Regions from separate parts of the Streptomyces sp. NPDC050564 genome, predicted to be linked through region 1. Evidence: riboswitches for the same ligand, from Rfam matches in the RefSeq annotation. Region 1 holds a riboswitch; the other holds the start of a gene.

Evidence for each region. A riboswitch is a leader RNA that binds a small molecule or an ion and turns the genes downstream of it on or off. The one in region 1 is predicted to bind ZMP and ZTP.
Region 2: another riboswitch for ZMP and ZTP. It lies ahead of ACIBK0_RS22250 (bifunctional 5,10-methylenetetrahydrofolate dehydrogenase/5,10-methenyltetrahydrofolate cyclohydrolase); the one in region 1 lies ahead of ACIBK0_RS08265 (glycine hydroxymethyltransferase).

Annotation. Positions count from the first base shown of each region.
Region 1 is NZ_JBITGS010000004.1:115,405-130,757, reverse strand. Features, by position in the region: gene ACIBK0_RS08295 (carboxymuconolactone decarboxylase family protein) at 1-43, opposite strand, end outside; gene ACIBK0_RS08290 (PLP-dependent aminotransferase family protein) at 91-1,491, shown strand; gene ACIBK0_RS08285 (hypothetical protein) at 1,699-2,523, opposite strand; gene ACIBK0_RS08280 (hypothetical protein) at 2,706-3,056, shown strand; partial or broken gene ACIBK0_RS08275 (glutathionylspermidine synthase family protein) at 3,058-3,657, shown strand; gene rocD (ornithine--oxo-acid transaminase) at 3,795-5,009, opposite strand; ZMP/ZTP riboswitch at 5,167-5,254, shown strand; gene ACIBK0_RS08265 (glycine hydroxymethyltransferase) at 5,286-6,731, shown strand; gene ACIBK0_RS08260 (hypothetical protein) at 6,753-7,490, opposite strand; gene ACIBK0_RS08255 (hypothetical protein) at 7,550-8,278, opposite strand; gene ACIBK0_RS08250 (hypothetical protein) at 8,394-9,260, opposite strand; gene ACIBK0_RS08245 (RNA polymerase sigma factor) at 9,253-9,867, opposite strand; gene trpS (tryptophan--tRNA ligase) at 9,967-10,980, shown strand; gene ACIBK0_RS08235 (2'-5' RNA ligase family protein) at 11,219-11,800, shown strand; gene ACIBK0_RS08230 (decaprenylphospho-beta-D-erythro-pentofuranosid-2-ulose 2-reductase) at 11,907-12,662, opposite strand; gene ACIBK0_RS08225 (FAD-binding protein) at 12,813-14,162, opposite strand; gene ACIBK0_RS08220 (phosphatase PAP2 family protein) at 14,365-14,871, shown strand; gene ACIBK0_RS08215 (decaprenyl-phosphate phosphoribosyltransferase) at 14,868-15,353, shown strand, end outside.
Region 2 is NZ_JBITGS010000013.1:202,669-218,021, reverse strand. Features, by position in the region: gene ACIBK0_RS22260 (RNA polymerase sigma factor) at 1-197, shown strand, start outside; gene ACIBK0_RS22255 (CU044_5270 family protein) at 190-1,164, shown strand; gene ACIBK0_RS22250 (bifunctional 5,10-methylenetetrahydrofolate dehydrogenase/5,10-methenyltetrahydrofolate cyclohydrolase) at 1,193-2,041, opposite strand; ZMP/ZTP riboswitch at 2,065-2,151, opposite strand; gene ACIBK0_RS22245 (xanthine dehydrogenase family protein molybdopterin-binding subunit) at 2,390-4,615, opposite strand; gene ACIBK0_RS22240 (FAD binding domain-containing protein) at 4,625-5,608, opposite strand; gene ACIBK0_RS22235 (2Fe-2S iron-sulfur cluster-binding protein) at 5,605-6,174, opposite strand; gene ACIBK0_RS22230 (nuclear transport factor 2 family protein) at 6,849-7,214, opposite strand; gene ACIBK0_RS22225 (hypothetical protein) at 7,387-7,680, shown strand; gene ACIBK0_RS22220 (helix-turn-helix domain-containing protein) at 7,929-8,837, opposite strand; gene ACIBK0_RS22215 (alpha/beta hydrolase fold domain-containing protein) at 8,955-9,824, shown strand; gene ACIBK0_RS22210 (ABC transporter ATP-binding protein) at 9,829-11,583, opposite strand; gene ACIBK0_RS22205 (S-(hydroxymethyl)mycothiol dehydrogenase) at 11,984-13,069, shown strand; gene ACIBK0_RS22200 (MBL fold metallo-hydrolase) at 13,069-13,698, shown strand; gene ACIBK0_RS22195 (SDR family oxidoreductase) at 13,826-14,752, shown strand; gene ACIBK0_RS22190 (hypothetical protein) at 14,757-15,296, opposite strand; gene ACIBK0_RS22185 (SDR family NAD(P)-dependent oxidoreductase) at 15,347-15,353, shown strand, end outside.

The DNA.
Region 1 (15,353 bases):
CCTGCATCGTGCTCTTCGTGGTCTCGTCCGTGTGGGTCGTCATGTGATCGACCCTATGAGTGGAGTAGCCCAGGAGTATGGTCCATTTCCATGGCGAAAACATGGGCCACTTTGGGGGCCGACGGGGTGGATCTCCACGTCGAGCCGACCGGATCCGGCGTCCGCAAAGGCCTGACGGACGCGCTCCGCGACGCGGTCCGCAGCGGCCGTCTGGCCCCCGGAACCCGCCTCCCGTCCTCCCGCTCGCTCGCCGCCGATCTCGCCATCGCGCGCAACACGGTCGCCGACGCGTACGCCGATCTCGTCGCGGAGGGCTGGCTCACCGCACGCCAGGGCTCGGGCACGAGGGTGGCCGAGCGGACGGTGGTGCGACCGGCGCCGGAGCGGGCGCCGCGCAGACGCGAGCAAGGGCGCCCCACCTACGACCTGGTCCCCGGCAGCCCCGACCTCGCCTCGTTCCCGCGCACCGCGTGGCTCAAGGCGGCCCGTCGCGCGCTCGCCGCCGCGCCGCACGACGCCCTCGGCTACGGCGATCCGCGAGGCCGCCTCGAACTGCGCACCGCCCTCGCGCAGTACCTCTCCCGTGCCCGGGGCGTACGGGCCGACCCGGAGCGCATCGTGATCTGCTCCGGGTTCTCGGACGGCCTGAATATGCTCGGCGCGGTGCTGCGGCAGCGGGGCCTGCGCTCCCTCGCCGTGGAGTCGTACGGCCTGGACGTCCACTGGAACCTTGCGCACCGCTCGGGCCTGCGCACGACGCCGCTCTCCTTCGATGAACTGGGCACGCGCACAAGCGACTTGCCGGGGGCGCGAGCCGTCCTGCTCACCCCCGCTCACCAGTTCCCCATGGGTGTGCCGCTCCATCCGGACCGCCGGGCCGCGGTGGTGGACTGGGCCCGCCGCACCGGCGGCCTGATCCTCGAGGACGACTACGACGGCGAGTTCCGCTACGACCGCCAGCCGGTCGGCGCTCTGCAGGGCCTCGACCCCGACCGCGTGGTCTACCTGGGCACCGCCAGCAAGTCGCTGGCCCCCGCGCTGCGTCTGGGCTGGCTGGTGCTGCCCCCGTCGCTCGCGGACGAGGTCGTCTCCCTGAAGGGCGGCGGGGGCTGGTCCACCGGTGCCCTGGACCAGCTGACCCTCGCCGAGTTCCTCACCTCCGGCGCGTACGACCGACACGTCCGCGCCGCCCGGCTCCGCTATCGGCTCCGCCGGGACGCCCTTGTCGCCGCCCTCGCGACCCGGGCCCCCGCCGTCCACGCAACCGGCATCGCCGCCGGCCTGCACGCCGTGCTCCAACTCCCCCCGGGCACCGAACAGTCGGTGGTCCAGGCCGCCGCCTGGCAGGGTCTCGCCGTCCACGGCCTGTCGCGCTACCGCCATCCCGACGCGGTCCCCGAGCCCCTGGACGCGCTGGTCGTGGGCTACGGCACACCACCGGACCACGCGTGGTCGGGCGCCCTGGACGCGCTGTGCCGGGTGCTGCCTTGAGGGTTCCTGTGACGGTGGGTGGTTTCGCCCCCTCCGCCCCTGCCCGTCCCGTACCTGGGGGCTGCCGCCCCCAGACCCCCGCTCAAAAGACTGCGCAGTTCCCCGCGCCCCTTTTTAAGGGGCGCGGGGAACTGCGCGACAAGCCCCCACCGGCCCGCAGCCGAAAGGCTGGTACGGGACGGGCAGGGGCGGAGGGGGCGAGAAACCCTACGCCTCGCCACCCGGCGCCTCCCCGAACCGCGCCAGCGCCAACGCCCCCGCCACAGCCACCGCAAACCCGAGAACCGCCAGCCACGACAGCCCCTCCCGCGTGCGGTCCCCCAGCCACACCACCCCCACCACCGCGGGCCCGATGGTCTCCCCGATGACCAGACCGGCGGTGGCCGTCGTCACCGAACCCCGCTGCAAGGCCGAGGTGAGCAGCAAAAACGCCGCCCCTCCACCAAGGAGCAGCGCATACGTCGCCGGATTGCTCAGCAAGGCCCCCGGATCGAGGTCGTCGATGAGCCGCACCGCCACCTCGACCACCCCGAACCCGAACCCGGCACCCAGCCCGAGGGCGAGCGGCCGTCCCCGCTCGGGCAACCGCCCGCCCGCGAGGCTCAACATCAGCACGGCGACGGCCGTGCCCAACATCGCGTACTTCAACGCCGTGGACCCCGCCACCTCCCCCTCCGTCCCGGACGCAAGCCCCAGCATCGCGAGCCCCGCGCACACCACCCCCACCGAGCCCCACTCGACCCGGCTCAACCGCACCCGCAGGAGCCACGAGGCCACCACCGCCGTCACGGCGAGACTCGCGGCGAGCGCTGCCCCGACCGCGTAGATCGGAATCGACCGCAGCGCGGCGATCTGCAGCAGAAACCCGACCCCGTCGAGTGCGAGCCCCGCCAGATACCGCCACTGCCGCAGCGCCCGCAGCAGGAGCGCCGTGTCGCCGCCCGGCCCGCTGTCGGCCGCCGCGCGCGCGGCCATCGCCTGCAACACCGTCGCCGTACCGAAGCAGACCGACGCACCAAGGGCGCACATCATTCCAAAGAGCACGAAGTGACTGTAGGGGACGGTGAATCGCGGGGGGCCACTGCGTGCTTCCCGTAAGCGATCTCTAACCTGATCACCTTCAGCAGGCGAATGAACTGAACAGGACACACGCGCATCGCTCAGAAGCAGCGGCGATCACCGCTCGGAAGCAACGGCGACAACGGGGAACGGACATGGCGGACACTCGACGACAACTGCGCTCGGGCACGGTCGTGCTCGGCGGCATGGGACTCCTCGCGGCGGCGCTCACCGCCTGCTCCTCGGACCCCGACAAGCGCTGCGTCGACCGCGACAGCTACAACCTCACCAAGGGCTACAAGGTCGTCGCCGACAAGAACTGCAAGTCCACCAAGACCTCGGCCAACGGCTCCTGGTACTACGGCGGCAAGAAGAAGAGCGGCTGGGTCGACGGCGGCTCCTTCACCAATCCCAGCAAGGGATCAGGCAGTTCGAGCGGCGGGGGCCACGGCAGCGGCGTCGACCGCGGCGGCTTCGGCAGCGGCAAGGGCAGCTCCGGCGGCTGAGCGCGAGACGGCGGAGCAGGCCGGCCTCGACACCGACTGGATCTCCATGGAGGAGATCGGCTGGGACCCCCTCTCCGGCCGCTTCGTCGACAACCAACTCCGCTTCATCCGCAGCTGCTTCAAGCTCAACCCCCGGGAGTGGCTCACCGCCGACCGTTTCGCCGACCACGTCCTGGACACCCTCGACAACGGCGGCGGCACGGGCAGCACCCTGTGGATCGAGCCCGCCTGGAAGATGCTTCTCTCCAACAAGGCCCTCCTCGCCATCCTCTGGGAGCTCTACCCGGATCACCCGAACCTGCTCCCGGCCTACCTCGACGGCCCACGCGAACTGGCGCGCACCAAGGGGTACGTCGCCAAGCCCCTCCTCGGCCGCGAGGGTGCGGGGGTGACGGTGCACGAGCCGGGTGCCGCCCCGGTCGTGCGCGTCGAAGAGCCCGGCCGTTACCAGGAACTGGCGCCCCTGCCGGCCTTCGGCGGCAACCGTGTCGTCCTCGGCGCCTGGGTCGTGGAGGACGAGTCGGCGGGCCTTGGCATCCGCGAGTCCTCCGGCCTGATCACCGACGAGTACGCCCGCTTCCTGCCGCACGTCATCCTCTAGCCCGAAGAGCGCGGGAGCCCGAAGAGCCGAAAAGCCCGAAGAGCCCGAAGAGCCGAAGAGCCGAAGAGCCCGAAGAGCCCGAAGAGCCGAAGAGTCGAAGAGACGAAGAGTGCGGGAGTCTGAAGAGCCCGGAGCCGCTACGCCCTCAGCACGCCGCGGAGTTGGGCGAGCCCCCAGTCCAGGTCCTCCTTGCTGATGACCAGGGGCGGGGCGATCCGGATCGTGACGCCGTGGGTGTCCTTGACGAGAACGCCCCGGTCCATCAGCTTCTCGGAGATCTCCCGCCCGGTGCCGTAGGCCGGGGCGATGTCGATCCCCGCCCACAGGCCCCGCCCGCGTACCTGTGTGACATGGCCGGTGTCCGTCAGCAGGGCCAGCTCCTGGTGCAGATGCTCGCCGAGCTCGGCGGCCCGCCGCTGGAACTCGCCCGACCGCAGCATCGCGATCACCTCGAGCGCCACCGCACAGGCCAGCGGATTCCCCCCGAACGTCGAGCCGTGCTCCCCGGGCCGGAACACCCCGAGCACCTCGCTGGAGGACACCACTGCCGAAACGGGGACGACCCCACCACCGAGCGCCTTGCCGAGCACATACATGTCGGGCACCACACCCTCGTGCTCACAGGCGAACGTACGCCCGGTCCTGCCCAGGCCCGACTGGATCTCGTCCGCGATGAACAGGACATTCCGCTCCCGCGTCACCTCCCGCACCCCCTGGAGATAGCCGGGCGGCGGCACCAGCACCCCCGCCTCGCCCTGAATCGGCTCCAACAGCACGGCTACCGTCTCCTCGGTGACCGCCTCGCGCAGCGCCGCCAGATCCCCGTACGGCACGATGTCGAAGCCCGGCGTGAACGGGCCGAAGTCCGCCCGCGCCTCCGGGTCCGTGGAGAAGCTGATGATCGTCGTCGTACGGCCGTGGAAGTTGTCGCCGGCCACGACGATCCTCGCCCTGCCGTCCGGGACGCCCTTGACCCGGTACCCCCACTTCCGGGCCGTCTTCACCGCGCTCTCCACCGCTTCCGCGCCCGTGTTCATCGGCAGCACCATCTCCATGCCGCACAGTGCCGCCAGCTCCCGGCAGAAGTCCGCGAACCGGTCGTGATGGAAGGCCCGCGACGTCAGCGTCACCCGCTCCAGCTGTGCCTTCGCCGCGTCGAGCAGCCGCCGGTTGCCATGGCCGAAATTCAGCGCCGAGTATCCGGCCAGCAGGTCGAGGAAGCGGCGCCCCTCGACATCCGTCATCCAGGCCCCGTCCGCCGTCGCCACGACGACCGGCAGCGGGTGGTAGTTGTGCGCGCTGTGCGCGTCGGCCGAGGCGATGAACGCCTTCGTCGTCTCCGTAGCGGTCACGGGGTCTCCGTTTCTTGACGTGCGGCACGAGGGGCGCGCGTGCCCGAGCACGGGGGAGTGATGCCCGCGAGTGGCGGGTGGCTTGTGGCCTATTTCCTATCGTCGCTCGCATGGTGGACTCGGGAACCCGGCCGTCCGGCGCGCCCGGTAGGCTGACCGACGGGGCCGTGACTGGCGCGCTGGGATGGGACCGACCATCGGGGAGCGGCTCCAGCAACTGTGTGCCGTGCGCCTGGGCCGACCCGTGAACGCTGAACGCCACGTCCGGAGGCCGTCATGCCAGAGCCCCTTTCCACCGAATCCACCGCCTTCCGCAGCGCTCTCGACGTGATCCGGGCCGTGGAGCCCCGGGTCGCCGACGCCATCGGCCAGGAAATCGCCGACCAGCGCGACATGCTCAAGCTGATCGCGTCCGAGAACTACGCCTCCCCGGCCACCCTCCTGGCCATGGGCAACTGGTTCAGCGACAAGTACGCCGAGGGCACCATCGGCCGCCGCTTCTACGCCGGCTGTCGCAACGTCGACACCGTCGAGGCCCTCGCCGCCGAGCACGCCCGCGAACTCTTCGGCGCCGAGCACGCCTACGCCCAGCCGCACTCCGGCATCGACGCCAACCTCGTCGCCTTCTGGGCCGTCCTCGCCGCCCGCGTCGAGGCCCCCGCCCTGGAGCGGGCCGGCGTCCGCAACGTCAACGACCTCTCCGAGGCCGACTGGGCCGAGCTGCGCCAGGCCTTCGGCAACCAGCGCATGCTCGGCATGTCCCTGGATGCCGGAGGCCACCTCACCCACGGCTTCCGCCCGAACATCTCCGGCAAGATGTTCGACCAGCGTTCCTACGGCACCGACCCCGCCACCGGCCTCATCGACTACGAGGCCCTGCGCGCCTCCGCCCGTGACTTCAAGCCGCTGATCATCGTCGCCGGCTACTCCGCCTACCCCCGCCTGGTGAACTTCCGCATCATGCGGGAGATCGCGGACGAGGTCGGCGCGACCCTGATGGTCGACATGGCGCACTTCGCCGGTCTCGTCGCGGGCAAGGTCCTCACGGGCGACTTCGACCCGATCCCGCACGCCCAGATCGTCACCACCACCACGCACAAGTCACTCCGCGGCCCGCGCGGCGGCATGGTGCTGTGCGACGAGACCCTCGCCGAGCAGGTCGACCGCGGCTGCCCGATGGTCCTCGGTGGCCCCCTTCCCCATGTCATGGCCGCCAAGGCCGTAGCACTCGCCGAGGCCCGTCGCCCCGAGTTCCGCGAGTACGCCCAGGCTGTCGTCGACAACTCCCGCGCCCTCGCCGAAGGCCTGATGCGCCGCGGCGCCACCCTGGTCACCGGCGGCACGGACAACCACCTCAACCTGATCGACGTCGCCTCCTCCTACGGCCTCACCGGCCGCCAGGCCGAGTCCGCACTGCTCGACTCGGGCATCGTCACCAACCGCAACGCCATCCCCGCCGACCCGAACGGCGCCTGGTACACGTCCGGCATCCGGATCGGCACGCCCGCGCTGACCACCCGTGGCCTGGGCACGGCTGAGATGGACGAGATCGCCGGTCTGATCGACCGCGTCCTCGCCGCCGCAGAGCCCGGCACCACCGCCAAGGGCAGCCCGTCCAAGGCCCAGCACGTCCTGGACCCGAAGATCTCCGACGAGATCGCCCACCGAGCCACCGACCTGCTCGCCGGCTTCCCGCTCTACCCGGAGATCGACCTCGGCTGACGCACCCGGCACTCACCGGGGCTACAAGTCGATCAGCTCCTGTCGTGGTTCCCGCGGCGGTCCGGCAGTCTCATGCCGGGCCGCCGCGCGGCGTATCAGAAGGGTGCCGCCGACTCCGATTGCCAGGCCGGCCGCCAGCCCGGGTATCGCCCACCCCGCATGCTCCACCGCATGCGGGTCCGAGTCGGCCACCGATGCGCTTCCGGTGCCGAACAGCGTTCCTTGCTCCGCCAACTGCTCGAATACCGAGCGCGGTGCCCGATGCCAGCGGATGTCGTCGTCCTCCACGTCGGGCGAGGGATCCGACCGCACCCACGGCGTCCCGTCCGCCGCTACGACCACCTGGTCCTGGCGCTCGATGGCGACATCGCCGCCGGGCGCCCTCTGGGTCCGGGGCCAGCCCCCGACCCCGGTCAGCCCCCAGATCACCGTGGCTCGCACCTTCGGGAAGCGGCCCGCCACCCAGGCCTCGGGCACCCGCTCCGTCCCCGTGTACCTGGGCGACAGCAACCGCCAGAGCCGTACGAAGTCCTCCTCTCCCGAGCGCAGGGTGGTCGTCCGCCCCGTGTCACCGGCGATGACCACGGCCACATCCGGGGTGTCGGCCTTCGTGTGGAAAGCGGTGCCCGTCGAGGCGTGAGCGCCCGGTGCACCGAGCGCGGCCAGCGCCACGGAAACCAGAGACAGGAGCCATAACCTCGAACTCGCCCGTCCGACCCGGGACCTCATCCGGCCCCCGTCGTCCGTGCTTCCCTTCATCCGTCCCCCTCGTCATCCGTCCCTTCGTGCGTCCCGCGTCCCCTCGCGCATCCCGCACCTCACACGTCCCGGAGCTCCTGCCGAGGCTCCGTCTCGCGCTCTCGCCTGCCCAGAGGCCGAGCTCCCGGTACCCCGGCGACCAGCGGCCGCAGCACCAGGGCCAGCACCGCTCCGGCCGCTGCCCCCGGTATCGCCCACCACCAGTCGGTGCCGTCGTCGGCCGTGGCACCCGCGGCGGTCGTGGTGCGGGCCTGTTCGGTGGGTGCGGGCGCGGGTGCCGTATTGGAGTCCTCCGGCGTCTGCCAGGGGGCCGGGAAGATTTCCCCGCCGCCCTCGGGCGACGGCTTGCCCAGTACGCCGAGCTTCTTGAACAGCGCCCGCACTTGGGCCGGGTGCTCGGCCCTGTGCCAGTAGCCGTTCATGCTCGGCAGGTCCGTTGTCGTGTGTATCCAGACGTCCTTGCTCCGCGGGGAGTCCGGATAGACGCGGTCGACCCGCCACGGCGACACGTCATGGACCAGCCATGTGACATTGAGCTGATGTCCGCCGGCGGCTCCCAGGCCGGGCGGCTCCTCGCGCGTGCCCGAGCCGGGCTCGCCCAGCAGGCGCATCAACTGCCCATACTCCTGGTCCGAGTAGTACAACGCCGTGGTCTCCGCGCTCTCCGGCGAGACCACCAGCACGCTCGTCGGGCCACCGGCGATCGCGGACGGTGCCCACAGCAGCATCGCCGCGAGAGCCACCGCCAACGCCCCCATCACCGCGAGCAGTTCACGAAGCCTGCGCATCCGAACCCCCAACCAGCCGGTCGATCCACGTGCGGCCCGCCCGCACGCCGTGTGTCACTTCTGGTACACCGCTCGACCCGCCGGGGTTCCCACTCGGCACCGACCAGAATTCGGGTTACTTCAGAGACTTCGCGATCTCCACTGCCCGCGCCTTGGACGCCACCCCCTCGAGCCGGAGGGTCACCTCGCCCTCGTGCATCCACAGCAGCGTGGGCCCCGCCGTCCGCTCGGAGCGGGTGAAGCGGTCGCCGTCCGCGTCGATCAGCCAGAAGCTCAGCACATGCGGCTTCGGAAACCACAGCGCCGGATTGCCGTAGTCCGTGTCTCCGCCCAGTGACACCCACTCCGGTGGCTCCCGTACCGTCTTCGAGAAGCCGAGGTCCAGGCTCGCCGGATACTCGTTCAGCCGGACCGTGTGCCCGTGCTCGCGCCAGCACAGACTCATCAGGAGCCGCCCCTTCGGCTCGCGCGTCACCGTCACCGCGCCCGGAGTGCCGAAAGCGCCGGGCACGAGAGGTTCGAACCCCGCCCGTCGCCCCGCCTGCGCCAAGGTCAGCGAAGGACCGCACCCCGGCACCCGGGCCCCGGGCGAGGGCACCGCCGACGGGTCGTACCGCACCTCGACCCCGCCGAAGCCGAACCAGTCGACGACGGCGGCGCGCACCGGAGGCGTGAGCACGAGGACCGTCAGCACACCGCACAGCCCCGCGGTCAGCGCGCGCCGGCGCACGCGAGCCCAGCGGCGCACCGCCCGGAGCCGCTCGCCCGGTCCCCGGGGCTCGGCCACCGGGACGGGGATCCGCTCGGCGAGAATCTGCTCCAGCACGCGCTCGACCATCGACTCGCTCCCGGCCGCCCCGGGCTGGTCCAGAGAACGCCCGAGCGCCTGCAGCTCCTCGGGCAGGCGCGAGACACCCTCACGGCCACCCCGACCCCGGTCACCGGAAGGTTCCGCGTCCCCCTCCGCGTACGACTCACTCATGCTCATCACCCCCTTCCCGAGGCTCTCCGGGTTCGAAGTCCGGCAGCAGCCGGCCCAGCTTGCGCAGGGCGCGGTTGAGGCGGGACTTCACCGTGCCGCGCGGCCAGCCCAGGGCCTGGGCCGTCTCCGGCTCGTCCATCTCCAGGAGATAGCGGTACGTGACAACGAGGCGGTGCTCCTCGCTCAGCTGGTCCAGGGCGGCCAGCAGCGCCGCGCGGCGCTCTATCTCCAGCGCCGCGACCGCCGGGTCCGCCGATTCCGGTATCAGCGGGTCCGCCTCCGTGAACGCGGCCTCCCGGCCGGCCAGCGTCCGCTGGCGCACCGCCGTCCGCACTGTGTTCCTCGTCTCATTGGCGACGATCGAGAGCAGCCACGGCTTGAACGCCGCGCCGTCCCGAAAGCGCCCCAGCGAGCAGTACGCCTTGATGAAGGCCTGCTGCACCACGTCCTCCGCGTCCGCACCCGCCCCCAGCGCCCTGGCCGCCCTGATCGCGATGCCCGTGTGGGCACGGACCAGCTCCGCGTACGCCTCCGGCTCACCGGCGCGTACGCGTGCGATCACCACGGCCTCGTCGACGACGATGCGGCCCCCCTCCCGCGTCCTCACACTCTTGCTACACCGCCCGAGGCCGATCGGTTCCCACCTGTGTCACATCTGTTTCCGACCAGTTCCGGACCGGGCGCCGACACCTGAGAGAATGGGCCCATGGCCTCTGATCGTCCCCGCGTGCTCTCCGGAATCCAGCCCACCGCAGGCTCGTTCCACCTCGGCAACTACCTCGGCGCCGTCCGCCAGTGGGTGGCCCTGCAGGAGTCCCACGACGCGTTCTACATGGTCGTCGACCTGCACGCGATCACCGTTCCGCAGGACCCCGCGGACCTGCGCGCCAACACCCGGCTCGCCACCGCGCAGCTGCTCGCCGCCGGTCTCGACCCGGAGCGCTGCACGCTCTTCGTGCAGAGTCACGTCCCCGAGCACGCCCAGCTGGCCTGGATCATGAACTGCCTCACCGGCTTCGGCGAGGCATCCCGCATGACGCAGTTCAAGGACAAGTCCGCCAGGCAGGGTGCCGACCGCGCCTCCGTCGGCCTCTTCACGTACCCGATCCTGCAGGTCGCGGACATCCTGCTGTACCAGGCCAACGAGGTCCCGGTCGGCGAGGACCAGCGCCAGCACATCGAGCTCACGCGTGACCTCGCCGAGCGCTTCAACGGCCGCTTCGGCCAGACGTTCACGGTCCCGAAGCCGTACATCCTCAAGGAGACGGCGAAGATCTTCGATCTCCAGGACCCGACGATCAAGATGAGCAAGTCGGCGTCGACGCCCAAGGGCCTCATCAACCTGCTCGACGAGCCGAAGGCGACCGCCAAAAAGGTCAAGAGCGCGGTCACCGACACGGACACCGTCATCAGGTATGACACGGAGCACAAGCCGGGTATCAGCAACCTGCTGACCATCTACTCGACCCTCACCGGAACCGGTATCGAGGAACTGGAGCAGAATTACACCGGCAAGGGCTACGGTGCGCTCAAGACGGACCTCGCCGAGGTCATGGTCGACTTCGTGACGCCGTTCCGGGAGCGCACCCAGCAGTATCTGGACGACCCGGAGACGCTCGACTCGATCCTGGCCAAGGGTGCCGAGAAGGCACGTGCCGTCGCCGCGGAGACGCTCTCCCAGGCGTACGACAGGGTCGGTTTCCTCCCCGCCAAGCACTGACCGCCGGGGCCGTTGCGTACGACAGCCGAAACCGCTGTCATACGCAACGGCACGGCAGCCCCTACCACAGCCCGTTCGGCAGTGAGTACGAGACGAGCGCGACACTCCTACGACCGCCGCCGACGGGCCGCACCGCCGTACAGTCGAAAGCCGGGCAGGCCGAGCAGCCACCCCTGCCCGCGCGAAAACACCGGACCTTCAAAGACAGCGAACCTTCGAAACAACGACAGGAGACGACGTGGGGACCGTAACGATCGGCGTGTCGATCGCGGTCCCGGAGCCTTACGGCAGCCTGCTCCAGGAGCGGCGCGCGGGCTTCGGCGACCCCGCGGCTTCCGGCATCCCCACGCACGTCACGCTGCTGCCGCCGACGGAGGTCGACGACTCGGCGCTGCCGGCGATCGAGGCGCATCTCGTCGAGGTCGCGGGCACCGGGCGCCCCTTCCCCATGCGGTTGTCCGGCACGGGCACCTTCCGCCCCCTGTCGCCCGTCGTGTACGTGCGGGTCGTCGAGGGTGCCGAGGCCTGCACCTGGTTGCAGAAGCAGGTCCGGGACGCCTCAGGGCCGGTCGCGCGTGAGCTCCAGTTCCCGTACCACCCGCACGTCACGGTGGCGCACGGCATCGACGACGAGTCGATGGACCGGGCCTACGAGGCGCTGTCCGGGTACGAGGCCGAGTGGCCCTGCACCGGGTTCGCCCTCTACGAACAGGGCGCGGACGGCGTCTGGCGCAAGCTGCGCGAGTTCGACTTCGGCAGCGCCGTGGTGCCCCCTCAGGCGGGCGCCCCGGAGCGGGACACCACGCTGCCGGCCCGTTAGGACACTCCTCGGCAGGATCCTCCTGTGCGACCGGCAGTAGGCTCCGCCGGCACGACCCCTCGGTGGAGGTGAGATCGGCAGCCCACCGGCCGGCGGTCCCGGATCGTCAGATCGGCAGCCGCCGGAACACCGGCCGGGGAACGTGCCGCAGTGCCGCCATCACCAGACGCAGCGCTCCGGGTACCCACACCGTCTCCGACCGGCGTCGCAGCCCCGTCTCCACGGCCGTCGCGACCGCCTCCGGAGTGGTGGCCAGCGGTGCCTGGGGCAGGCCCGCCGTCATCCTCGTACGGACGAACCCGGGGCGTACGACCATCACGTGCACGCCCGTGCCGTGCAGCGCGTCGCCCAGGCCCTGCGCGAAGGCGTCCAGGCCCGCCTTGCTGGAGCCGTAGATGAAGTTGGAGCGCCGGGCGCGCTCGCCGGCGACCGAGGAGAGCACCACCAGGGAGCCGTGTCCCTGTGTCTGGAGGGCCCGCGCGCACACCAGACCGGCCGACACCGCACCCGTGTAGTTGGTCTGCGCCACGCGTACCGCCGACACGGGCTCGTTCTCGTCCCGCGCCTGGTCGCCGAGCACGCCGAACGCCAGCAGCACCATGTCGACGTCGCCCTCCGCGAAGACCTTGCCGAGCGCGGTCTCGTGGGACTCGCAGTCGAGGGCGTCGAAGGCGACGGTACGGGCGTCCGCGCCCATCCCGCGCAGTTGCTCGGCGGCTTGCTCCAGGGCGGCGGACGGGCGTCCCGCGAGCCACACCGTGCGGGTGCGCCGGACGATCAGACGGCGCGCGGTGGCCAGCGCGATCTCGGACGTGCCGCCGAGGATCAGCAGGGACTGGGGGAGACCGAAGGCGTCCTTCATGACAGCTCCTAGGGGCTGGTGCGACCAGAGACGGGGGCGAGGGGAGATCGGAGGGACTGCGGAGCGCGGGGGCCGGAGGCGGAGGGGGCCATAGATCGAGGGGCCAAAGACTGAGGGGACCAAAGATCGAGGGGCCAAAGACCGGGGGGACTAAAGACCGAGGCGGCGGGACAGGTCCGACGTGAAGACGCCTTGGGGGTCCAACTCCCGTCGCAGGGAACGGAATTCACCGAGCCGCGGATACATCTCGGCCAGTAGTTCGGGCCGCAGCCGTGCGTCCTTGGCGAGGTACACCCGCCCGTCGGCCGCGGCCACCTCCTCGTCCAGCTCGTCGAGGAAGGAGCCGAGCCCCGGCAGGTTCGCGGGGATGTCCAGGGCGAGGGTCCAGCCCGGCATGGGGAAGGACAGCCAGCCCGGATCGCCCTCTCCGAAGCGCTTCAGGACGGCGAGGAAGGACGGGCAGCGGCGTACGGAGATGCGCTGCACGATCCGGCGAAGGGCCTCCTCCTGTCCGTATCCGACGACGAACTGGTACTGCACGAAGCCGCCCCGCCCGTAGACGCGGTTCCAGTGCGGCACCCCGTCGAGGGGGTGGAAGAAGGTCGAGATCTTCTGCAGCTCTCCGCCGCGCGCGCGTGGCGCCTTCCGGTACCAGAGCTCATTGAAGAGGCCCACAGTCGTGCGCCCCAGGAGCCCCTCCGGCAGGAAGGCGGGCGCGGACGGGAACTGCGCGGGGCGGAACGCCAGGGGGTGCCTACGCGCGCGTGCGGGCAGGGCGTCCAGCGGCGCGTGATCGCCGCGGGTCAGCACCGAGCGCCCCATCGACGTCCCGCGTGCGAGCAGGTCGATCCAGGCCACCGAGTACCGGTAGTTGTGGTCCGTGGCGGCGAGGCGGGCCATCAAGTCGTCGAGGTCCGCGGCGCGTTCCGTGTCGACGGACATCAGCGAGGTCGCGACGGGCTGGAGCCGGACGGTCGCCGTGAGGATCACGCCGGTCAGGCCCATGCCGCCCGCGGTGGCGTCGAAGAGGGGCGTGCCCCGGCCGACCGTATGGATCCCGCCGTCCGCGGTCAGCAGCTCGAAGGAGAGAACGTGCCGGGCGAACGAGCCCGACACATGGTGGTTCTTGCCGTGGATGTCCGCGCCGATCGCGCCGCCGACGGTCACATAGCGGGTCCCGGGCGTGACCGGCACGAACCAGCCGAGCGGGAGCAGGACTTCCATGAGCCGGTGCAGGGACACCCCCGCGTCGCACAGGACGGTGCCGCCGTCCGCGTCGATCGCGTGGATCCGGTCCAGGCCCGTCATGTCGAGCACGGCTCCGCCCGCGTTCTGCGCGGCGTCCCCGTAGGCCCGTCCGAGTCCCCGGGGGATGCCTCCGCGTGTCCCGCACCCCCGGACGGCCGCCGCCGCCTCCTCGTAGGTGCGCGGGCGGACCAGACGGGCGGTGGTCGGGGCGGTGCGGCCCCAACCCGTGACGGAGACGGTGTCGGCAGGCATGACCGTGACCGTAGCGTCGGTAAGGGTGCATAACGCCCCAATCTCGCCGGCCCTCACGGCTCCTCACCGAAATGGGTGATTAATGGGATGTCGTCCTACATTGCCGTAATTCTGCGGCCACTCCCTAGAAGAGTGAGATCACATGGACGACCTTGACGACCATGACTACAGGGACAGGGACAGGGACCGCCGGCTCGACGGCATGGACCGCGGGTTCGACGGCATGGATCGCCGACTGTTGTCGGCAGTCCACGAGTGCGGCAGGGATCCGCGCATCGCGGCAGTCGCGCGTGCCCTGTCCTGGAGCGGGGAACACGGCGCGCTGTGGCTCGCGGCGGGGCTGGCGGGGGCGGCCGTCGACCGTGAACGGCGGGGCGCCTGGTTGCGCGCGACGGCGCTCACCACTACCGCGCACCTCGCCAGCATGGGGGTGAAGCGCATCGTGCGCCGCCCGCGCCCCGCGCACGTGGTGCCGTTGGTGCGCACGGCCGGACGGCACTCCTTCCCGAGCTCGCACGCCACGTCCGCGGCGGCCGCTGCGGTCGCCTACGGCGCGCTCGGCGCGCATGTGGTTTCCCCGCTCGCCGCCGCGATGTGCGTCTCACGGATGGTCGTCGGGGTCCACTACCCGTCCGACATCGCCGCAGGAGCCGCCCTGGGGGCCCTGACAGCCCGCCTGGGCGCACGCTGGGTCGGGGTCGGTCAATGACTGAGCGCACGGCACTCCTGGAGCGCGCACCGGCCGCTGCGGCATCCGCGAAGGGCGTCACCGGCGTCGTCCGGGGCCTGCTCAAGACCACCCGCCCCCGACAGTGGGTGAAGAACCTGCTGGTGGTGGCGGCGCCGGCCGCCGCGGGCCAGCTCTTCTCCCGGCACGCGGGCACCCAACTCGCGCTCGTCTTCGTGCTGTTCACGGCCTGCGCCGCCGCCGTGTACCTGATCAACGACGCCCGGGACGCCGCCGCCGACCGCGCCCACCCGGTCAAGCGCCACCGCCCGGTCGCCGCGGGCCAGGTCCCCGTCGCAGCCGCGTACGCGGTCGGGGGCGTCCTCGCGCTCCTCGCGCCGGGTGCCGCCGCCTGGCTCTGCTCGCCGGCCGTCGCCGCGCTGCTGACGGCGTACATCGGCATGCAACTGGCGTACTGCGTCAGCCTGAAGCACGTCCTGGTGGTGGACCTCGCCGTCGTCACG
Region 2 (15,353 bases), on a different contig from region 1:
TGCGGCTGACGGCCTGGGAGGAGCTCGGCGTCGACGAGGTCGCCGTCGCCCTCGGCTGTGGCAACCGCGCCGCGGCGATGCGTATGCACCGCGCCCGCCGCCGCCTCAGAGCCGAGATCGACCGCCTGCAGATCACCGTGGCCGCCGGCAGCGAAGCGCCCCGCCGCGACACCTCGAAGGAGCACGGCCATGGCTGACGAACTCGAACTGCTGCGCCGCGCCAACCCGGTGCCGTCCGCCGACCCCCGTTTTCACGACCGCCCACTGGACCAGCACGCCGAGCGGCGCCTCAACCACCTGCTGCACGGCGCGCGCCCCCGCCCGCTGCGCCGCTGGCTCTGGAGCGTCGGGACCGCGGCGGCCGTCAGCGTGGTCGTCCTCGTGCTCACGCTGTCGGGACCGGCCACCGCCCCCGCCGTGGCCGCCCCGCGCCCGCTGGTCATCGAGGCGGGCTCCACCCCCGTCCCCCTGGACCGGCTCGCCGACCGCGCGGTGGCATCCGACAGCTCGCTCCCGCTGCGCCAGGGCACCCACGTCCAGACGTGGAGCCTGAGCATGACCTCGGGACCCGGGGCCCGGCCGCCGATCACGCTCCCCGAGGAACGCGTCGTCCGCTGGGAGGCCGACGGCAGTCACACCGAACTCGTCGTGGCGACCGACCCGCGCCATCCCGGCAAGCCGGTCATCACCGACGCCGACTCCGTCCCGGGCACGGTCGAGGACGGCCATGTGCTGAGCAGGCAGGCTTACCCGCCGAGCTGGAGCGACGCGCCGCCCCAGGCGCGACCGCCGCACGACGCCGTGCGGCTGCGCGCCTACCTCGAGGAGATCGACCCGATCGAGGTGATGGACACGACGCAACTCCTGGACGCCGTCGCCGAATTGCTGGACAACTGGACGCTCGGTGCCCGCGAGAGCGCCGCGCTGGCCCGTATCCTCGCCGACGCGAAGGGGCTGCGCCCGGTCGGAGCGGTCACCGACCGGCTGGGCCGCACGGGACAGGCGTACATGTACGACGACAAGGCCCACTCCGGCCGCCGGATGCTGATCCTGGACCCGGCGACCGGCGCTGTTCTCGGCCTTGAGGACACGGTCACCAAGGCCGATCCCGAGTACGGCGTCAAGGCCGGCGACGTGATGTCGTACCGCGCGTGGATGCGCTGATCGACCCCGAAGTCCTCGAAGTGTGTGCTCAGAAGCCGAGTTGGCGCTCGGCCCCGGTCACCGTCTGCTCCAGCAGGACCGCGATCGTCATCGGGCCGACGCCACCCGGCACGGGGGTGATCAGACCGGCCCGGGTGACGGCGGAGTCGAAGTCGACGTCACCGACGTTCCCGAAGTTGTAGCCCGCGTCGATCACGACGGCTCCCGGCTTGATGTCCTCACCGCGGATCAGCCGGGGGCGCCCCACGGCGGCCACCACGATGTCCGCCTCGCGCACCACAGCGGACAGACCCTCCGTACGCGAATGGCAGTAGGTCACCGTCGCGTCGCGCCCGAGCAGCAGCATGCCGACCGGCTTGCCGAGGATCGCGCTGCGGCCCACGACGACGGCCCGCTTGCCGGCCGGGTCCATGTCGTACTCGTCGAGGAGCCGCATGATGCCGCCGGGCGTGCAGGACACGAAGCCCGGCAGGCCGAAGCTCATCGCCGCATAGGAACTCAGCGTCACACCGTCGACGTCCTTCTCCGGCGCGATGGCCTCGAACGCCGCGCGCTCGTCGATGTGCGGTCCGACCGGGTGCTGGAGCAGGATGCCGTGCACGGTCGGGTCGCCGGACAGCGCATCGAGCGTGGCGACCAGTTCGGCCGTCGTGGTGTGGGCGGGCAGGGCGACGTGCCGCGACTCGATACCCGCCTTGCGGCTGCGGTTCTGCTTCATCCGCACATAGGTGACCGAGGCGGGATCCTCGCCGACCAGCACCGTCGCCAGACATGGAGCCGCGCCCGTACGGTCCTTGAGGTCGGCCGCACGCTTGGCGGTCTCCTCGACGATGCGCCGCGCGAGACCGGCGCCGTCCATGAGCTGGGCCTGGGACATGTGCTCCTCCTGAGCGTTGTTGACACAATCGCCCAGGCGCGCGGCAAAGACCCGTTCGTCAGACCGCTCCCCGGTGGTACTCCACCTCAGCGCCAGTCACGGCCCACCGACCAGCGTAGCTTGTGCGATCAACGGTCGGCACCGCTGGATCACCGAACACACCATGGCCTGGCCGGCCCGGGTCTGGCGCTCTCCCTGGGCCGGTCGACAGCGGTACTCGGTCAGCGGGCCGGGCGAAGGGCCCGCGGTTCCATGACCGGGCCTTCGTCGCTCGCCCCGACGGCGATGGGTGTCCGGACACCGTCGGCTCACGCCTACGGGTCGGTAAATGGCACCGGCGTCACAGACTCAGGCGTCCATCGGTGGTAGACCGGGCAAAAGCTTCTCCAGGGTGATGGGGAAGTCGCGCACGCGCACGCCGGTGGCGTTGAACACCGCGTTCGCGACCGCCGCACCGGCCCCGCAGATGCCCACCTCACCGACGCCCTTCGCGCCCAGCACGTTGGCCTTGTCGTCGTACCCGTCGAGGACGACGGCGTCGACGTCGGGAACGTCGGCGTGAACCGGCACCAGGTATTGGGCGAGATCCCGGTTGACGAAGGCGCCGGATCGCGGGTCGACGACGGCCTCTTCCTCGAGGGCCGCGCCGGCTCCCCAGATCATGCCGCCGATCAGCTGTGAGCGGGCCGTCTTCGCGTTGAGCACGCGGCCCACCGAGAACACGCCAAGCATCCGCCGCAGACGGATCTCGGCGGTGTCCGCGTCGACCCCCACCTCAGCGAAATGGGCCCCGTAGCAGTGGATCGAGTAGGCCGTGTAGTTCGGATCATCGCCCATGAAGCAGGTCTCGCCCACCGCCTGCACGCCTTCGGGGTGGTTGCGTCGGACGATCTCGCTCAGCGCCTCGGACGCGTCACCGATGCGCACGTTGCCATCGGTGAACACGGCGTCCGCCGTGTCCCGGCCGTGCAGCGGGGAGCGCGCGTCGCCGCGCGCAGCGGACAGCAACTGCTCGCGCAGGGCCGTGCAGGCCCGATCCACCGCGGTGCACGAGTTGGCGGCGCCCCACGAGCCACCGGACCCCCAGCTGGTGGGAAACTCGGATCGCCCGAGCTCAATGCGCACCCGATCTGGCGGCAGTCCAAGCCCGTCGGCCGCAACCTGCGTCAGGACGGTGTAGGTGCCCGTGCCGATGTCGGTCATGTCCGTCTGGACGACGGCGGTGCCGTCCGCCTCGAACCGCACCCGCACCGTTGTCGGCCCTTGGAAATGCCCACGGATGGCGGCGGCCATGCCGTAGCCGATCAACCACTGTCCCTCGCGCATACTCGCCGGGGTGGCGGGGCGGCGTTCCCAGCCGAACCGGCGCGCGCCTTCGCGCAGGCAGTCGACCAGGTGCCGGTCGCTGTACGGCACGTCCCGCTCGGGATCGACGGTGGGCTCGTTGCGGATCCGCAGCTCCACCGGGTCCATCCCCAGCACGTGTGCCAACTCGTCCATCGCCGACTCCACCGCCAGCATGCCCGGCGCTTCGCCCGGCGCGCGGACGTCTGTCCCGCGCGGCAGGTCGAGGGGCGTCAGCCGGTGGCTCGTCAACCGGTGGGGCGCGGCGTAGAGGCTGCGGGTCGTGGCGGCGGTCTGCTCGGCGTACTCGACGTCGGGGTTGGTGTGCATGGTGACCTCGTGGGCGAGCGCAGCCAGCCGTCCATCGCGCCCCGCGCCCAGCCGAACGCGCTGGCTGGAAATGGGGCGCATACCGACGAGCTGGAAGATCTGCTGCCGGGTCAGCGCGACCTTGACCGGTTGGCTCAACTCGCGGGCGGCGAGCGCTGCGAGGATCGTCTCGGAATGGATGCCCAGCTTGGAGCCGAAACCCCCGCCGACGAAGGGGGTGACGATGTGAATCCGCGCCGGGTCGATGCGAAGCGTGCTGGCGACCGAGGTCTGAGCGGCATCGACGATCTGGCAGCTGACGTAGACGACGAGGTCCTCGCCACGCGGCTCCACCAGGCACGCGTTCGGTTCCATCGGCATGGAGAACTCGTACGGCGTCGTGTACTGCTCGTCGACTCTGACCTCTGCGTTGCTGAATCCGGCATCGAAATCGCCCACCTCGGTGTCGGTGGGGAGTCCCGCATTGACTACTTTCGGGATATATGTCTCGTCTTCGTCCGCGAAGTCGAAACGCCCCCGCCCGCTCACGTATTCGACGTCGACGAGATCGGCCGCCGCTCGGGCCTGCTCGAAGGTCGTGGCGACGACGAGTGCCACCGGCTCGCCGTAATGGTGAATGTCCGGGCCGGTCAGCACCGGCTGGGCGCGCCAGTATTCGAACGGAATGGACTCGTCGCGGGGGCCCTGCGCCGGGGCATTGAGATGGGTCATCACCATGCGTACGCCGGGAGCGCGTTCGGCGTTCTCGGTGTCGATCCGGGTGATGCGGCCTTTGCCGATCGTTGCGCCGACGATGAACCCGTAGAGCGGTTGGCCGGCCTCCCAGTGCTCGTAGGCGAAGGTGGCTCGGCCGGCGACCTTCAACGGGCCGTCGACGCGGTTCAAGGCTTGCCCGATCATGTCGCCTCCTCAGCTCGACTGGGCCGCTTGTGCGAGCGTTCGGCACAGCGTGCGCTTGGCCAGCTCGATCTTGAAGTCGTTGTGCCCCTGCCCGACGGCGTCGCGCATCGCCGCCTCAGCGGCGGCGCGATAGGTGGCCATCGTGGCCGGACGGCCGGTCAAGGCGGCCTCCGCCTCGAAGGACCGCCACGGCTTGTGCGCCACACCGCCGAACGCCACCCGCGCCTCACCTATCGTTCCCTGATCGGCCGAGACGACAGCCGCCACGGAGACCAGTGCGAACTCGTAGGACGCCCGATCGCGCACCTTGCGGTAGATCTGCCGGCCCGGCGGGGGCGGGGGCAGGATCACGCCCGTGATCATCTCGCCGGGCCGCAGCACGGTCTCGATGTGCGGCGTATCGCCCGGCAGCCGGTAGAAGTCCGTGATGACGACGCGGCGTACCGACTCGTCGGCGTCGAGCAGTTCGATCTCCGCCTCCAGCACGGTCATCGCGACGGCCATGTCCGAAGGATGGGTAGCGATGCAGGAGTCGCTGGCGCCGAGGATCGCGTGTATCCGGTTGAACCCGCCGATCGCCGAGCATCCGGACCCGGGATTCCGCTTGTTGCAGCCCGCAGCGGTGTCGTAGAAGTAGGGGCAGCGAGTGCGCTGCAACAGATTTCCCCCGGTGGACGCCTTGTTGCGCAGTTGGCCCGAGGCGCCGGCCACCAGCGCCTGCGACAGAACCGGATAGCGGGTACGCACTCGGGCATCGGCGGCCACGTCGGAATTCGCCGCCTGGGCGCCGATGCGCAGTCCGCCGTCCGGGAGCTCGTCGATGTCCCGCAACGGAAGTCGACTGATGTCGACCAGATGGCTGGGATGCTCGATGTCGAGCTTCATCAGGTCGAGCAGATTGGTGCCGCCACTGATGAACTTGGCGCCGGTTCTGGACACCGCGGTGACAGCGGCCTGTGCGTCCGTCGCTCGCTCGTACGTGAAGGACCTCATTCCAGGCCTCCCCTCGCGATGCCGCGGATCGCCGCGACGATGTTCGGATAGGCGGCGCACCGACAGATGTTGCCGCTCATCCGCTCGCGGATCTCCTCATCGGTCAACGCGATGCGCGACGAGGACACGTCGGCGGTGGCGTGGCTCGGCCAACCTGCCTCCACCTCGGCGAGCATGCCGACAGCCGAACAGATCTGGCCGGGAGTGCAGTAGCCGCATTGGAAGCCGTCACGCTCAACGAAGGCACGTTGCATGGGGTGCTGGGCATCGGGATCGCCCAGGCCTTCGATCGTCACGATCTCGTCGTCCTCATGCATCACAGCCAGCGTCAAACAGGAGTTGACGCGCCGGCCGTTGATCAGCACTGTGCAGGCGCCGCACTGCCCGTGATCACACCCCTTCTTGGTCCCGCTCAGGCGCAGATGCTCACGTAGCGCGTCGAGCAGTGAAGTCCGTGGATCCACCTCGAGCCGCCGCACCTGATCGTTGACGCTCAACGCGATCACCGAGAATTGGGCCGTCTCGCCCTGGCTCCGGCCCGCGGCGCCCGTGTCTGAAGCGCTCATCGACGCCCGCCTTCCTCGCTAGGCGCGAGTGTCAACTGGATATGTGTCGCCACTGTCGGGTGAGCTCCCCTGTCTCCAGGCTCTCGCACAAACATGACCGTCGCACCGCGAGGATTTGCTCGATGCCCGTTTCGCCGCTCGGTCACCGGCCGACGTCGCCGTCTCCCGTTCGCCGATCTCGTTGTCGTCGATGGATCGGAAACCGTGTTGCGGGGCGAGCAACCCGCCCCGGTCCTACGCGGCCCGGCGGTAGCGCGCATCACCGCCTGCACGCCGAGGCGGCCGAGAGCGACGGGACCACCAGCGCGGCTCGGAAGCACCCGAGTCCTCGCCGCTCACTGGACGGACCCGGTCAAGGAGGCGATCTTCGCCCGGCTCGCACTCCAGGCCCGGCATGCGGCACAGGCCCGCCGGGACACGACCGCCAATGGGTACCGGTACGGCTCACCGCCGCCGGATTCGATGCCTTCGAGCAGCACGCGGTGCCGCCGGGCAAGGGTGACAACGCGCTGCTCGCAGTACTGAGCCCAGCAGAGAGGCGGATGCTCGCAGACCTGCTGCGGAAACTGGTCGTGGCCGCCGATCCCGGTGCCTGCGCGACCGACCCATCGTCGTATTCGCCGAAAAGGTCCAGGTCAGACGGGATCTGATCTGGACCCTCGGCCAATCCCTTCCTACTCGTCCCATGCCTGGACCAGCGTCTGTTCGACGATCTTGCCGTCGCGCAGAGAGATCATCGAAGTGGCCAGCACCCGCACGCCGTCCGGGTATTCGCAGGACTCGGTGTAGGCGACATGGTCCCCTTGGATGACGCACTGGTCCAGCTTGTGCGTCATGTCGCGGCTGTAGACGTCGCTGAGCATTTCGGCGATCTCGTCGCGACCGTGTTTGATCATCGGGTGGCTGGGTTGCGTGTTGCGGTCGACGACGCGTAGTTCCGCGTCGTCGGCGTAGAGCGCCAGCAGAGCTGCCGCACTGTGTCCTTCTATGCCCCGGCGCAGCGCTTCGGTGTCGAAGGCAAGGGGTGCCGCGGTGCCCATGATCGACCTCCTTGGAAGGCCGCGGCCCAGCGAGGAGTGGGCCGCGTAGGCCTCTCCTCCGAGACTCCTCCGCTGCTCGGCCCTCGGCAAGCGCAGCCGCCCCGATGCGCCTGACGGGTGAGCGAGAGGACCCGGCCGTGTCCGCCCGGACCCCGGGCACGTTGCTGAAAGCATGATCTCAACACGACGTATGGTCGCCGCCGTTGGTCTCGCCGTCGGTGTCACGGGCCTCGCCGCGCCGATGGCGAACGCGGCGGGCTCCGAGGCCCACGACGCGGGGAAGCTGAACCCGATCGCCCAGCTCGACTCGCTCGCGATGAGCGACATTCCCGCGGAGCACCGGTCCGAGGTTCCGACGCCCTCCAGGCAGCTCGCCGGGCTCAACCGGCTGAACGACCTGAACCAACTGCACCAGGTGACCGACCTGGCAGCGCCGGTGACCGGGCTGCTTTCGGGCATCGAGTAGGCGGCAGACGCGGGACGGTACGGCGAGCCCCGGCAGAACATCGACGTTCTGCCGGGGCTCGCCGTCCCTCACGGGCGTACACCTTCACCTGGGCGCTTCAGAGGCGGACACACGTGACCGTGACCACGGCGTACGTCACTCCCGGCGGGAGACGCCGGACCAGTTCGCATGCTGAAGTTCTGTTCACTCGATGAGAGGGCACGGTGTCGGCGCGGGAGGCGCGGGATGTCAATGGTCCGGGCCCAGCCTCACCGGACGCCCCCGGTCCGACCTCGTACGGCACCGCGGAACGCGATGGGGGCCTGCCCGGCGCGCTGATGGAAGTACTTGGCGAAGTTCGTGGCGCTGGAGAAGCCCAGCTGGGCGGCGATGCGGGCGGCGGCGAGGTTGGTGTGCGCCAACAGCCGTTTGGCCTCCAGGACGACCCGGCGGTCTATGAACTCCTTGGCGCCGACGCCCGCCGCGTCGAGGGTGGCCCTGGACAGGGTGCGGGTGGAGTACCCGAGGGCGGCGGCGTAGTCGTCAACGCGGCGCGTCCGGGCGAAGTCCCGCTCGACCGCGGCACGGAAGCGCAGGAAGGTCTCGCTCGGCTCGGCGGTGCGGCCGCCGGGGGCCTCCAGATGGGCCACGCGCAGCATCAGGACGTCCAGGAGATGGCGCAGCACGGCGACATGGGCGTCGAGCGGCAGCCGCCCCCGGGCCCGGAACTCGCGCTCCAGGTGCGTGGCCGCGAGACGCAGCGCCTCGGCATCCTCGGCCGCCGGGGTGCGCAGCACCGGCGCCTCCGGATCGTCCACCCGGGCCGCGCCGACGGTGGCCGGGTCAGGGAAGTCCCGCTCGAAGACGATCAGGATGCCCTCGGCCTTCTCGAGATCGCCCCACTGGAGCACCTGACCGGGGCGCACCCACAGCCATGAGTCCGGATCGAGGACGTACCCCGTGAAGTCCACGGTCTGGCGCAGCGTGCCGGAGGTGAGCGTGAGCACATGGTGGAAGCCCGGGCGCTGCGGCACGCCGAGATCCACCCCGCGGCCGTCGGCCCTGGAACGCAGGTCGGCCAGCGAGATCACTTCCAGGCCCGCCGGAGTGCCGACCGGCGCCGCGAAGACGACCTCGGGGATGGCCTGCCCGGCCGAGCGTCGGTTTGTGACCATCATCAGTCGCCTGTGTATCCGAGTGGGACGTCACTCCCCGCCTAGTTTGGAGTGGTCGCCGCGTGGACGAGCGCCCTTCGTGGCGGAAAGAGAACATCACCTTAAAAGGAGAGCTGATCCATGGCCAAGGAACTCAAGGACATCGCGTACGGCGACGGACTCGACGGCCAGCTGATCGATCTGTACCTCCCGGACGGTGACGGTCCCCGGCCACTGGTGATCTGGAGCCACGGTTCGGGCTGGCTGGCCGACACCGGCCGGGACGACGCCGAGGTAGTGGCCCGGCGGCTGAACCCGCACGGCTTCGCCGTGGCCGGGCTGGCCATCCGCTCCAGCGCGCAGACCCGCTTCCCCGGGCAACTGCGCGACATCGAGGAGGCCATCCACCACCTCCGCACGCACTCAATATCCTATGGCCTCGACCCCGAGCGCATCGGGATGTTCGGCGAGTCCTCGGGCGGCTGGGCCGCGGCGCTGGCCGCGCTGACCGTCGACGGCATCCGTGCCGCCGTACCCGTCTACCCGCCGACCGAGCTGCTGAGCATGGACGAGCAGATGCTCCCCGGCACGCTCCAGGAGTTCACGCGCTTCCCCGGCAGCCCGTACGGCCATGACGACCCCGAGTCGGCGGAGTCCCGGCTGCTCGGCGGCCCACTCCAACAGCGGCCCCAACTCGCCCGCAGGGCAAGTCCGTCGACGTACGTCGGCCAAGACGCCCCGCCCTTCCTGATCCTGCACGGAAAGGCCGACCGGATCGTCCCCTACGGCCAGGGCGAACTCTTCTACGAGGCGCTCGCGAAGGCAGGCGCCGATGTCGAGCTGATCACCCTGCCGCACGCCGACCACGGTCCGTGGAACGACTTCCTGACCGACCCGGTCGTGAAGCGGGACGCGTTCACCATCTCCTCGCGCGAGGGCAAGGAGACCGAGGCGCGGCCCTGCGATCCGACCTGGGACACCGTCGCCGACTTCTTCCACCGGCACCTGTAGGCGCTCAGCCGGCGGTCGCGAGGAACTGGGTGGCGGCCAGTTCGGCGTAGAGCGGGTCCGCGGCCACGAGTTCGCGGTGGGTGCCCACGGCGCGGACGCGGCCCGCGTCCATGACGACGATGCGGTCGGCCATCGTGACGGTGGACAGCCGGTGCGCGACCACGAGGACCGTGGTCGTGCGGGCCACATCGGCGACGGTGTCGCGAAGCGCGGCTTCGTTGACGGCGTCGAGCTGCGAGGTGGCCTCGTCGAGGAGCAGCAGCCGGGGGCGGCGCAGCAGGGCGCGGGCGATGGCGACGCGCTGGCGCTCGCCGCCGGACAGCTTGGTGCCCCGGTGGCCGACGAGCGTGTCCAGGCCACGCGGCAGACGGGCGACCAGGCCGTCGAGCCGGGTCGTCTTCAGCACGCGCGTGAGGTCCGTGTCGTCGGCGTCCGGGTTGCCGAGCAGCAGGTTGTCCCGCAGCGACCCCGACAGGACAGGGGCATCCTGCTCCACATAGCCGATGGCGGAACGGAGTTGGGGCAGATCCCAGCGCTCCAGCTCACGGCCGTCGAGGGTGATGACGCCCGCCTCGGGGTCGTAGAACCGCTCGATGAGCGAGAAGACGGTGGTCTTGCCCGCCCCGGAAGGACCGACGAACGCGGTCATGCCGCGGGGCGGCACGGCGAAGGTCACACCGTGGTGGACGTACGGCAGATCGTCGGCGTAGCGGAAGCGGACCTCGTCGAAGGAGAGCGTGGCGGGCTCGGCGCCCGGAGTCGGCAACGGCGCGGGCAGGGCCGCCGGTTCGGCGGGCAGCCGCAACGCCTCCTGAATCCGGGCGAGCGCGGCGGCACCGGTCTGGTACTGCGTGACCGCGCCGACCACCTGCTGGATCGGCGACATCAGATAGAACACGTAGAGCAGGAAAGCGACCAGCGTGCCCACGTCGATCGCGCCGGTCGCGACCCGAGCGCCGCCCACCGCGAGAACCGTGATGAAGGCGATCTGCATCGCCAGACCGGCCGTATTGCCTGCCGCGGCCGACCACTTGGCGGCCCGTACGCTCTGCCGCCACGACTCCTCGGCCGCCGCGTGGATGGTCTCTTCCTCGCGGTGCTCGGCACCGGACGCCTTGACCGTGCGCAGCGCGCCGAGGATCCGTTCCAGCGAGGCGCCCATCACGCCGACGGCGTCCTGAGCCTGCTTGCTCGCCCGGTTGATGCGCGGCACGATCACGCCGAGCACGGTGCCGGCGCAGAGAATCACTCCCAGGGTGACGCCCAGCAGCACCCAGTCCACCAGCCCCATCATCACGACCGTCGCGACGAGGGTGAGGCCGCCGGTGCCGAGGCCGACGAGGGAGTCGGTGGTGACCTCACGCAGCAGCGTGGTGTCGGAGGTGATCCGGGCCATCAGGTCGCCGGGCTCGCTGCGGTCCACGGCCGGTATGCGCAGTCGCAGCAGATACGACGACAGGGCGCGCCGCGCGCCGAGCACCACCGACTCGGCGGTGCGCCGCAGCACATACGAACCCAGCGCTCCCACCGCCGCGTTGGTGACCACCAGCGCCGCCATGCCGACCAGCGCGCGCCCGATGGGCCGGTCGTGCGACAGGTCGCCGATGAGGCCCCGCGCCACCAGCGGCAGCAGCAGACCGGTGGCCCCGGTCGCGAGTGCCAGCAGCGCACCCGCCAGCAGCGCCCATCGATGCGGTCGTACGTACCCGAGCAGCAGGCGCCACGTGGGCTCGTCGGGCTCGGCGTCGGTGAGACTCACGGTGCTCCTCGCGGGAGTTCGGTGCGGGCCATTCAGGCTACGTCGGCGCCGGGGCGGACAGGGAACGCAGGTGCGGACCAAGAGCCACGAACGGGCCGTCACGGAGCCCTACGCGCACATCTGTGTCTCGCGGTCGGTCGCGGACGAACCCGGGGCGGGCTGGGTGACCGAGGGGCATCCCCGACGGCGTGGGCGTGCGCCCGGCTCGCGCGCGGCCTGGCGCTCCGGACCCGGCGCTCACGTCCTCACCGTCGGCGAGACCCCTTTCCAGCGGCGAGTCCTTCGGTACGGCCGCCCGGCACACCTGGAGCGCGAGCGCCGGACCTCGCCTGGCCTTCTACCGGCCGGTCACACCGTAGGGTCGGTTGACGGAACGTCGACCTACGGAAGGGCTCATCACATGGCGCAGGAAGTACGGGGCGTGATCGCACCGGGCAAGAACGAGCCGGTGCGCGTCGAGACCATCGTCGTGCCGGATCCGGGGCCGGGCGAGGCCGTGGTGAAGATCCAGGCGTGCGGCGTGTGCCACACCGACCTGCACTACAAACAGGGCGGCATCAACGACGACTTCCCGTTCCTGCTCGGCCACGAGGCGGCCGGCATCGTGGAGTCGGTCGGCGACGGTGTCACGGACATCGCGCCCGGCGACTTCGTCGTCCTCAACTGGCGTGCGGTGTGCGGGCAGTGTCGCGCCTGTCTGCGCGGGCGCCCGTGGTACTGCTTCAACACGCACAACGCCAAGCAGAAGATGACGCTCAAGGACGGCACCGAGCTGTCACCGGCCCTCGGCATCGGCGCCTTCGCCGAGAAGACGCTGGTCGCCGCCGGACAGTGCACCAAGGTCGACCCGGCCGTCTCCCCGGCGGTGGCCGGGCTCCTCGGCTGCGGAGTGATGGCCGGGATCGGGGCCGCCATCAACACCGGGAACGTCGGCCGGGGCGACACGGTCGCCGTCATCGGCTGCGGAGGTGTCGGTGACGCGGCGATCGCCGGGGCCCGTCTCGCCGGCGCGGCGAAGATCATCGCCGTGGACATCGACGACCGGAAGCTCACCACCGCCCAGAAGATCGGCGCCACGCACACCGTCAACTCCCGCGAGACCGACGCCGTCGAGGCCATCCGCGAGCTCACCGGCGGCTTCGGCGCGGACGTCGTGATCGAGGCCGTGGGCCGTCCGGAAACGTACAAGCAGGCCTTCTACGCCCGTGACTTGGCCGGTACGGTCGTGCTCGTCGGCGTACCCACGCCGGACATGAAGCTCGAACTGCCGCTGATCGACGTCTTCGGACGCGGCGGCGCCCTCAAGTCGTCCTGGTACGGCGACTGCCTGCCATCCCGCGACTTCCCGATGCTGATCGACCTGCATCTCCAGGGGCGCCTCGACCTCGACGCGTTCGTCAGCGAAACGATCGCCCTGGACGAGATCGAGCCGGCCTTCGAGCGGATGCACCACGGCGACGTGCTGCGCTCGGTGGTGGTGCTCTGATGACCGCGCGCATCGAACACCTCGTCACCTCGGGCACGTTCTCGCTCGACGGCGGCACCTGGGAGGTCGACAACAACGTGTGGATCGTCGGCGACGACCACGAAGCCGTCGTCATCGACGCCGCCCACGACGCCGACGCCATCGCCGAGGCGGTGGGCGACCGGCGGCTGCTGGCGATCGTGTGCACACACGCTCACAACGATCACATCGACGCCGCTCCGGCCCTCGCCGAGCGCACCGGTGCCAAGATCTGGCTGCACCCCGACGACCTGCAGCTGTGGAAGATGACCCACCCCGACCGCCTCCCGGACGCCTGGCTGCAGGACGGCCAGGTGATTGAGGCGGCCGGCGCCGACCTGACCGTCCTGCACACCCCGGGCCACGCCCCGGGCGCGGTCTGTCTGTACGACCCCGGCCTGGGCACCGTCTTCACGGGCGACACGCTCTTCAAGGGCGGACCGGGAGCCACCGGTCGTTCCTACTCCCACTTCCCGACGATCGTCGAGTCGATCCGCGAGCGCCTCCTGGGGCTTCCGGCCGACACGGTCGTCCGTACGGGCCATGGGGAGTCGACCACGATCGGGGCCGAGGCGCCGCACTTGGAGGAGTGGATCGCGCGCGGCCACTGATACCGACGCGCCGGGACGCGACGGAACGGACCGAAGAAACCTGACAGGAGATGTCCGACTTCCGGGAGACGCTCGGAGGACCACCGACGGGAAGGCACCGTCGGTTCCACGAGCACGGAGGTCGGACATGTCAGGGCCGCTGGAAGGCACGCTGCGGGGCAAGGTCGCACTGGTCGCGGGAGCGACCCGCGGCGCGGGACGCGGGATCGCCGTGGAACTCGGCGCGGCCGGCGCCACCGTGTACGTGAGCGGGCGCAGCACACGCGAGCGGCGCTCGGAGTACGACCGCCCGGAGACCCTCGAGGACACCGCGGACCTCGTCACGGCGGCAGGCGGCCGGGGCATCGCGGTCCCCACGGACCACCTCGTTCCGGCGGAGGTCCAGGCCCTCGTCGCGCGCATCGCGGACGAACAGGGTCGGCTCGACGTCCTGGTCAACGACATCTGGGGCGGCGAAAAGCTCTTCGAGTGGGACACCCCGGTCTGGGAACACGACCTCGACAACGGCCTCAGGCTGCTGCGCCTCGCCGTCGAGACCCACGCGATCACCAACCACCACGCGCTTCCCCTGCTGCTGCGTCATCCCGGCGGCCTGGTCGTCGAGATGACCGACGGCACCGCCGAGTACAACCGGGGTACCTACCGTGTCTCCTTCTTCTACGACCTCGCCAAGTCGTCGGTCCTGCGCATGGCGTTCGCCCTGGGACAGGAGCTCGGCCCGCGCGGCGCCACCGCGGTGGCGCTCACACCCGGCTGGCTGCGCTCGGAGATGATGCTCGACAACTACGGCGTCACCGAGGAGAACTGGCGCGACGCCGTGGAGCGCAACCCGCACTTCGGCATCTCCGAGACGCCGTACTACGTGGGCCGTGCCGTCGTCGCCCTGGCCGCCGACCCGGACGTCGCCCGCTGGAACGGGGAGTCCCTCTCGAGCGGGCAGCTCGCCCAGGTGTACGGCTTCACCGACCGTGACGGCAGCCGCCCGGACGCCTGGCGCTACCTCGTCGAGGTACAGGACGCGGGCAAGCCGGCGGACACGACGGGGTACCGCTGAGTGTTCAGATGCCCGGCTGAGGCGGTGGGACCTGCCAGGGCGCCGGACGCCCGGACGGGAGCGCCAGATCGTCGCGGACCGCCGAGTAGTACGCCTCGCGTCCCAGGCGCTGGCGTTCGAGCAGGGCCTGCCATGCCTCGGGATCACGCGTCCCCTCGTTCAGGAACCGCTCCATGTCCATCACGATCACGACCCACGCCCGTGCCTTCGCCACCACCGCCGGGGTGCCCAGGAGCAACAGCGCCTCTCCGGCCGGGTCCCCGGCATCCGCGGCCTCGGCGAGCAGAGGGGCCGCCTCCTCGGCCGACAAGGGGTGCGGGTGAGGGTCGTTGCCGAGATGGGCCGCGACCCGGTACGTCAGCGTGATCGTCTTCTTGAGGCACTGAGCGTAGTCGGCGTACACCGCGAGCCGCCGTTCCTCCCAGCGGACCACCCGCTCCCTGCGGAACCGGGCCCGATCACCCCGCACGATCGCCAGGTACGAACCGAGGGCACCGATGACCACGCCGATCAGCGCCGGGAGTTGTTGTACGAACGCGGACATGGGCGCACGGTATCTGTCCCCGTGACGATCACGGCAGTACCTTCCCTGCCATGACTG